DNA from 2 places in the Streptomyces sp. KM273126 genome. Region 2 is predicted to be linked to the other one. Evidence: riboswitches for the same ligand, from Rfam matches in the RefSeq annotation. Region 2 holds a riboswitch; the other holds the start of a gene.
What was found. A riboswitch is a leader RNA that binds a small molecule or an ion and turns the genes downstream of it on or off. The one in region 2 is predicted to bind glycine.

Region 1 (4,411 bases), on a different contig from region 2:
CATCCGCCGGCCACTCCCCCGAACCGACCCGCTCGATCTCCGCGCGGATCGCGATCATGGCCTCGCAGAACCGGTCCAGCTCGATCAGGTCCTCGGACTCGGTCGGCTCGATCATCAGCGTCCCGGCCACCGGGAACGACATCGTCGGCGCGTGGAAGCCGTAGTCGATCAGCCGCTTCGCGACATCGTCGACGCTCACGCCGGTCGCCTTGGTCAGCGGCCGCAGGTCGATGATGCACTCATGCGCGACCAGACCGCCGGGGCCGGTGTACAGCACCGGGTAGTGCGGCTCCAGGCGCTTGGCGATGTAGTTGGCGCTGAGGACCGCCACCTGCGTGGCGCGCTTGAGACCCTCACCGCCCATGAGGCGGACGTACGCCCACGAGATGGGCAGGATGCCCGCGGAGCCCCAGGGGGCTGCCGAGATCGGGCCCACACCCGTCTCCGGACCGGCCGCGGGCTGGAGCGGGTGGTTCGGCAGGTACGGCGCCAGGTGCGCCCGTACACCGACGGGGCCGACACCCGGACCGCCGCCCCCGTGCGGGATGCAGAACGTCTTGTGCAGGTTCAGGTGCGAGACGTCACCGCCGAAGTGACCCGGCTTGGCCAGGCCCACCAGCGCGTTGAGGTTCGCACCGTCGATGTACACCTGACCGCCGGCGTCGTGCACGGCCGCGCAGACGTCGGCGACGTGCTCCTCGAACACGCCGTGCGTCGACGGGTACGTGATCATCAGCACCGCCAGCTCGTCGCGGTACTGCTCGATCTTGGCCCGCAGGTCCTCGACGTCGATCTCGCCGTCCTCGGCGGTCTTCACGACGACGACCTTCATGCCGGCCATCACTGCGCTGGCCGCGTTCGTGCCGTGCGCGGAGGACGGAATGAGGCAGACGGTGCGCTGCTCGTCGCCGTTGGCCCGGTGGTAGCCACGTACGGCGAGCAGACCGGCCAGTTCACCCTGCGAACCCGCGTTCGGCTGCAGCGACACCCTGTCGTACCCGGTGACCTCGGCCAGACGTACCTCCAGCTCGGTGATGAGCGTGAGGTAGCCCTGCGCCTGCTCGGCGGGCGCGAAGGGGTGCATCTGCCCGAACTCCGGCCAGGTGACCGGCTCCATCTCAGTGGTCGCGTTGAGCTTCATCGTGCAGGAGCCCAGCGGGATCATGCCGCGGTCGAGGGCGTAGTCACGGTCGGCCAGCCTGCGCAGGTAGCGCAGCATCGCGGTCTCGGAGCGGTGCTGGTGGAAGACCGGGTGGGTCAGGTAGTCGTCGGTGCGCAGCAGCGCGGCCGGCAGCGTGTCCTCCGCCGCCGCGTCCAGCGCCTCGATGTCGCCCTTGACGCCGAACGCCGTCCACACCGCGCCGAGCTGAGCCCGCGTGGTGGTCTCGTCGCACGCGATCGACACCTGGTCGGCGTCCACGAGCCGCAGGTTCACCCCGTGCTCGCGTGCGGCCGCGACGATCTCGGCGGCCCGCCCCGGCACCCGCGTGGTCAGCGTGTCGAAGTAAGCGCCGTGCACGACCTCGACCCCGCCCGCGGTGAGGCCGGCGGCGAGGATCGTGGCGTACCGGTGAGTGCGCCGGGCGATGGCTTTCAGTCCCTCGGGCCCGTGGTACACGGCGTACATGCCGGCCATCACAGCGAGCAGCACCTGGGCAGTGCAGATGTTGCTGGTCGCCTTCTCACGGCGGATGTGCTGCTCCCGCGTCTGCAGGGCGAGCCGGTACGCCTTGTGCCCGTCCGCGTCCACGGAGACGCCGACGAGCCGCCCGGGCAGGCTGCGGGCGAACTTCTCGTGCACGGCCATGTAGCCGGCGTGCGGCCCGCCGAAGCCCATCGGCACACCGAAGCGCTGCGTCGTCCCGACCGCGATGTCGGCACCCAGCTCTCCGGGCGAGGTCAGCAGCGTGAGCGCTAGCAGGTCGGCAGCCACGGTGACCAGGGCGCCCAGCTCGTGCGCCTGCTTGATGACGGGCTTGAGGTCGCGTACGGCACCGGAGGCGCCGGGGTACTGCAGGAAGACGCCGTTGATCTCGCGCTCGGCGATCCTGGCCGGAATGCCCTCACTCAGATCGGCGACGACGACCTCGACGCCGGTCGGCTCGGCACGCGTCTCGATCACCGCGATGGTCTGCGGCAGCGCGTCCGCGTCGACCAGGAACAGGCCCTTCTTGTTCTTGCCGACGCGCCGCGACAGCGCCATCGCCTCCGCGGCCGCGGTGCCCTCGTCGAGCAACGAGGCACCCGAGGTCGGCAGACCGGTCAGTTCGGCGACCATCGTCTGGAAGTTCAGCAGCGCTTCGAGGCGCCCCTGCGAGATCTCCGGCTGATACGGCGTGTAGGCCGTGTACCAGGCCGGGTTCTCCATGACGTTCCGCAGGATGACGGGCGGCGTGAACGTCCCGTGGTAGCCGAGCCCGATCATGGAGTCCAGCACCTGGTTGCGGTCCGCGAGGGAGCGCAGCTCGGCGAGAACCTCCGCCTCGGTACGCGCGCCCGGCAGCTCCAGCCGGTCGGCGTTCTTGATCACGTCCGGCACCGCGGCGGTGGTCAGCTCGTCGAGCGAGCCGTACCCGACCTGGGCGAGCATCTTCGCCCTGGCCTCCAGGTCGGGGCCTATGTGGCGCTGCTCGAACGGGGTGCCCTGTTCGAGCTCGGAGAGCGGGATGCGATCGGCGGTCATTGCGGAGGCCTCCTGGTCTGACGCGACCTTCGAGGGGCACCACGGCACGGGCGCCCGGACGGCCTCCCCCTCTGTCATCTCAACCTGAGAGCTTCGCCGGGTCACCCGAGGGTCCCGGCTTTCACCGTCGGTGAGAGCGGAAGCCGTTGACACCCGCTCTGCTTTCCAGAGTGACCTCGTCCGTGCGGTACAGGGGCCTGAGAGATTCCGGGGAGGAGTTGCTCCTTCGGCGCCTCCGACGATGCCGGAGGACTCTCCCGCACGGGGTCAGCAGCCGCTGTCAGCCTACCAGCGCGTTCAACGCACGCGTCTTCGAGTGGCCACCTTCCCCAATGTGGCTTTTCGTAGTGTTACGGATGCGTTGCTCCATATGCGATCACTTGGAGGGCCCGTGCAGACCGACATCGATCCGCGCAACCTGATCGGCCGCAAAGCGTTCGACCGCAAGGGCACCAAGATCGGCACCGTCGACGAGGTGTACCTCGACGACGCGACAGGAATCCCCGAGTGGGCGGCGATACGCATGGGCCTGTTCAGCCGAGACGCCTTCGTCCCCCTGGAGCCCAGCGAACTGGTCGAGGGAGCCCTCCGCGTCCCCTTCGACCGCGCCCTCATCAAGGACGCCCCCGACTTCGGCGTCGGCCGCCATCTCTCCCCGGAACAGGAACTCCAGCTCTACCACCACTACGGCCTGGACATCGCCCCTCCTCCCCCGGTGGACAGCGAATTCGGCCGCATCGCGGGCACGGAGGAGGCCTGAGCCGCCACAGCCCCACGACCACGACGACTCGTCCCGCAGCGCCGGGCGGCGGAGCCGGGCAGCCCGCCACCCGGCGCCCTCATGCCCCGACCGTCCGCCCAGCGCCAAACGCACGCCTAGGCGGCTCAGGTCCTGCCACCCGCCTCCCGCCATTCGAGTTCACTCTTTCGCCGCAACGGCCCCTTGCGACCCGGGGCTCGCCTTCCGCCCCACTGCCGTCACCTCCGACTGCCCTGGCCCCGCCGGTATCAGCGGCAGCGGATCGGCCGGCTGCAGGGCCGGATCGTCGGTACGGAAGGTACGGACGCGACCGGGTGCCGAGTCGGGTGTCTCGAAGCGCACGGTGACACGGCCCAGCCCACTGCCCTGCACCCACCCGTGCCCGTACTCGGCATGACATACGTCGTGCCCGGCGGGCCACCGCCGCTCGACGAGTGCGGAATCCTCCCGGGCAGGCTCCTCCAGCGTGTCCTCGTCGTCGAGGTGTGTCTCCCCCGCCGCCTGAGCGAACAGGTCCTCCTGCGTGTAGTCGGCGAGCCCGCTGACGCCCACCCCGAGCAGCCGTACGCCTCCCGTGGTGTCCACGGCCTCCAGCAGTCGCGCCGCCGTCTCCCGCACCACGGCCGGGTCGTCCGTGGGCCCGCGCAGCGTTTCGGACCGGGTGAGCGTCGAGAAGTCGTACCGCCTCACCTTCAGCACTATGGTCCGCCCGGACAGCCGCGCCGCACGCAGCCGCCGCACGCACCGGTCCGCGAGCCGTTGCACCTCCGTGCGGACCCGGACCCGGTCGTGGATGTCCATGTCGTAGGTGTCCTCCACCGAAACGGACTTCGTGTCCCGCTCGGCCACCACGGGACGGTCGTCGTGCGCCAGCGCCATGGCGTACAGGCCGTGCCCGTGGGCCTTCCCCACCAGCCGCACGAGCTCGTCCTCACCGGCCTCCACGATCTCCTCGACCGTCGTGATGC
Region 2 (4,411 bases):
CGGAGAGCAGGTCGGCCGGCTCCTCCGCGAGACGTACCTTGAACAGCCAGCCGCCCTCGAACGGGGCGGAGTTGACCAGTGACGGGTCGTTGACCACGTCCTCGTTGATCTCGGTGACCTCACCGGTGACCGGGGCGTACAGGTCGCTGACGGACTTGGTCGACTCCAGCTCTCCGCAGGTCTCGCCCGCGGCGACCGCGGAGCCCACGTCGGGAAGCTGGACGAAGACGACATCGCCGAGCGCGTTGGCCGCGTGCTCCGTGATGCCGACCGTCGCGACGCCGTCCTCGGCGGCCGACAGCCACTCGTGCTCCTTGCTGTAGCGCAGCTGCTGGGGGTTGCTCATGGCCTGAATTCTCCTGTACGCGGGGGAGCGGTGATGAATGGGGTACTACGGGAAACGTAGGTGAACAGCGGAAGTGTGCGCGGGGCCACGCTCGGGGCGGTGGCGCTCGGCGTCTCCGCTTCTTCTTCTACTTCTGTTACTTCTGCTACTTCTGCCGCTTGTAGAACGGCAGTGCCACGACCTCGTACGGCTCGTGGGTGCCCCGGATGTCCACGCCGACACCGGGCGTGCCGGGCGCGGAGTGCGCGGCGTCGACGTACGCCATCGCGATCGGCTTGCCGAGGGTGGGGGAGGGCGCCCCGGAGGTGACCTCGCCGATCACCGTGCCGTCGGCGACCACGGCGTACCCGGCACGCGGGACGCGACGGCCCTCGGCGACCAGGCCGACGAGGACGCGCGGCGGGTTGGCCCCGGCCCTGGCGGCGGCCTCGGTGAGCGCCTTGCGCCCCACGAAGTCGCCCTCCTTCTCGAACTTCACGACCCGACCGAGGCCCGCGTCGAAGGGGGTGAGCGAGGTCGACAGCTCGTGCCCGTACAGCGGCATGCCCGCCTCCAGGCGCAGGGTGTCCCGGCAGGACAGCCCGCAGGGGACGAGGCCGGCGCCCTCGCCCGCCTTGGTCAGCGCCTGCCACAGTTCGACGGCGTGCTCGGGCTTCACGAACAGCTCGAAGCCGTCCTCACCGGTGTAGCCGGTGCGGGCGATGAGGGCGGGCACTCCCGCGACCGTGCCGGGCAGGCCCGCGTAGTACTTCAGGCCCTCCAGGTCGGCGTCGGTGAGGGAGGCGAGGATGCCGGGGGACTCGGGGCCCTGGACGGCGATCAGGGCGTAGGCGTCCCGGTCGTCGCGCACCTCGGCGTCGAAGCCGGCGGACCGCTCCATGAGCGCGTCCAGCACCACCTGGGCGTTCGAGGCGTTGGCGACGACCATGTAGTGAGAGGCCCCGGCCTCGGTCTCGGCCAGCCGGTAGACGATCAGGTCGTCGAGGATGCCGCCGTCCTCGCGGCAGATCATGGTGTAGCGGGCGCGGCCGACCCGTACGCCCCCGATGTTGCCGACCAGCGCGTGGTCCAGCAGTGCCGCCGCCTGTGGTCCCGTCACGGTGATCTCGCCCATGTGCGAGAGGTCGAAGAGGCCCGCCCTGGTGCGGACGGCGTTGTGCTCGTCACGCTCGGAGCCGTACCGCAGGGGCATGTCCCAGCCGGCGAAGTCGGTCATCGTCGCGCCGAGCGAGCGATGCAGGGCATCGAGCGCGGTGCGGCGGAGAGGGCTGCTGCTCATCGGTTCTGCTCCCAGGAAGACGGGGGAAGGCGAGGTCGTTCCTCCCCATCTGTCATCGGAACCTGAGAGGTTCGCCATGACCACGGATGCCCCGGTTGGTCACGGCTTGCACCTTGGGTGGAGCCGCGCCCGTGAGTCCGGGGCGGCCCGCTTTCCAGATGTGCCTCGCCCGCGCGGTGACTGGGCCTGAGAGATTCAAGGGAGGGACTTGCTCCTTCGGCGCCCCAGAAGTACGCGTCGTACTCGGCTGGGGACTCTCCCGCGCGGATTCAAGCGGCCGGTATGCAGTTGGCGCGCACATCATTGCACGCATCGGTCCGGCACGGCAGGGGCGCCCGCACGGGTGGCCGGAAGGCCTCGCACAGGCGACGCACAGGATTCACGGCGAGGCACAGCGTTCTGTAGCAGGGCTGTGGCGGTACGAGAACAGAAAAGGCAGGCAGCGGGCATTACCTTCTCTTTACACTCTAGGGGGATGGGACTCCAGACCCATGGGGAGGACGATCACGGTGAACAGGACCACGGCGTACGCGACGACCTATGGCATCGCGCTGCCCGAGCGACGGACGGCCCCGGCCGGGGAGGCGTGCGGGCCGTTCCGGACGGCGGTCGTCCGCGACCTGCGGGAGCGCTCGGGCCGCAGCCCCCACGGACTGACCTTCGGTGCGAAAGACCTCGTCGCCGTCACGGGACTCCCCGGCAGCGGCAAGTCGACCCTCATGCGGCGGACGGTGTACGGCCCGCGCATCGACTCCCAGGACACCCGCGACCGGTGGGACGCGCGCCTGGCCCGCGTCCTGCCGTACGCGCTCTACCGGCCCTTCGTGCGGATCGCCCACTACGCCGGACTGCACCGCGCCCTGCGCTCCGGCGCCGGTGTCGTCGTGCACGACTGCGGCACGCAGGCCTGGGTGCGCGGCTGGCTCGCCCGTGAGGCCCGCCGCCGGGGCGGCACGCTGCATCTGCTGCTCCTCGACGTCACCCCCGACGAGGCCCGCGAGGGCCAGCGGGAGCGCGGCCGCGGGGTGTCGCACTACGCCTTCGCGCGGCATCGGGCGGCGACGGCCCGGCTGCTGCGGTCGGTGGAGAAGGGGCGGCTGCCGGAGGGGTGCGGGGGCGCGGTGCTGCTGGACCGGGCAGCGGCGGGCGTGTTGAAGCGGATCGACTTCGCGGGGTGAGGGGCCGCGCTGCCCGGGGCCGCGCCCCGCGCCTCGGGCTGTTCGCGGCTTGCACAGGGGCGCGGGCCCCGAGGCGCCCATTAGGGTTCAGTCACAGCAGCGGTTCGGAGAACAAGCGGTAGGCAGCAGATGGATATCCCGGCGGACTTCCCGGCACAGGCACACCCCCACCCGCACGGCGGATGGCCCGGCAACGAGCTGGAGGAGGTGCTCTCGGCGGCCCTCGGCCAGCCGAGCGCGGGCGGACGGATCGTGGAGGTGCTCGCCCGCAGCTTCCTGTGGGTGCCCCTGCCCGAGGGCGGCGGCCCGCACAGTGGCCCCCTCGACCTGCCGACGACGCAGATCGAGGGGCAGGCGTATGTGCCGGTCTTCAGCTCCGAGGAGCAGTTCCGCCAGGTCGTCGGCAACCACATGTCGTACACGATCGCGCCCGCCGTCGAGTTCGCGCGCGGGCTGCCCCCGCACGTCGGCATCGCGGTGAACCCGGACGGCGTGGTCGGTGTACCGCTGCCGCCGCCCGCCGTGGCCGAGCTGTGCCGGGCCGGGCGGACCCCGCTGGACGGGGCGGCGAGCGGCGCCAGGGTACGGCTGTTCGAGCCGGACTGGCAGGACGACCCCGTGGACTTCCTCACCGCGGCCTCGGCCGAGTTCGCCGGGACCGGCGTCGTGCTCAGCGCCCGCCGCTGCCTGGCCGCCATCGAGACCGCCGACCCGGTGATGTTCATCGGCGTCGAACTGGCCTCCTGGGAGACCGACCGCGCCCTGCCCCTGGACGCCCTGGGACGCGCGCTGGCCAAGGCCCCCGTCAGGTACGCCGTGAACATGGTCTTCCTCGACGTGGCCCAGGACCCGGTGGGCGAGTGGATGCGCGAGAAGGTGCGGCCGTTCCATCAGCAGGGTTACTAGGGCGCGCCCCTGAAAGGGGCGCGTTCCGTAAGGGGCGTGGGGCTGTATCGATGTGCGGCTCCGCCGCGTGGGCGCGACAAGCCACGACGAGCCCGCAGTCCACAGATCACACCTGGCCCCGAGCTGCCACCGGCTATCCCGGCCCAGCGCCTAAGCTGGTTTCATATACCGCGGGTCCAACTGAAGGGGCGGTAAAAGGTGAGCGCCAGCGGCACCGCCGCGACCGGCCAGGTCGACCACATGCTGCGCCAGGTGACGCCCGGGCGTTACGACGCCTACGAGGCGTTGCTGCGCGCGCTCGCGACCCCGTCCTCCGGCCAGGTCTGGATGCTGCTGTGGCACGGCCAGGCCGGCTCCCCGGACGCCCAGTACGGGAACATGGAGGTGGAGGGCCACGGATACGCCCCGTGCGTCACCTCCGCCCAGGAGCTCTCGGCCAGCGGCTGGAACCGCAGTTACGAAGTGGTCGACGGCCTCGACGTGGCCCGCACCCTGTACCCCGACCACTACGGACTCTGGCTGAACCCGCACGCGCCGGGCGGCGGCGTCGGCATCCCCTGGCTGGACCTGCGCCGGATCGCCACCGGCCTCGAACGCCAGCCCGCGGGCCCGTTGCGGCTCTCCGAACCGGGCATCGAGATTTCGCAGTTCTACGCCCTGCTCACACAGAACGCCCACCGCACCCCGGCCGTCCGCTCACTG

Region 1: linked by a shared signal. The riboswitch ahead of gcvP (aminomethyl-transferring glycine dehydrogenase) and the one ahead of gcvT (glycine cleavage system aminomethyltransferase GcvT) in region 2 are both predicted to bind glycine.

The regions. Positions count from the first base shown of each region.
Region 1 covers NZ_SJXB02000002.1:1,396,604-1,401,014, reverse strand. Annotated here, with positions in the region: gene gcvP (aminomethyl-transferring glycine dehydrogenase) at 1-2,683, opposite strand, end outside; glycine riboswitch at 2,859-2,953, opposite strand; gene E0500_RS36730 (PRC-barrel domain-containing protein) at 3,075-3,443, shown strand; gene E0500_RS36725 (DNA polymerase IV) at 3,603-4,411, opposite strand, start outside.
Region 2 covers NZ_SJXB02000001.1:4,064,139-4,068,549, forward strand. Annotated here, with positions in the region: gene gcvH (glycine cleavage system protein GcvH) at 1-346, opposite strand, end outside; gene gcvT (glycine cleavage system aminomethyltransferase GcvT) at 492-1,625, opposite strand; glycine riboswitch at 1,790-1,897, opposite strand; gene E0500_RS17525 (AAA family ATPase) at 2,117-2,803, shown strand; gene E0500_RS17530 (enhanced serine sensitivity protein SseB) at 2,933-3,709, shown strand; gene E0500_RS17535 (enhanced serine sensitivity protein SseB C-terminal domain-containing protein) at 3,908-4,411, shown strand, end outside.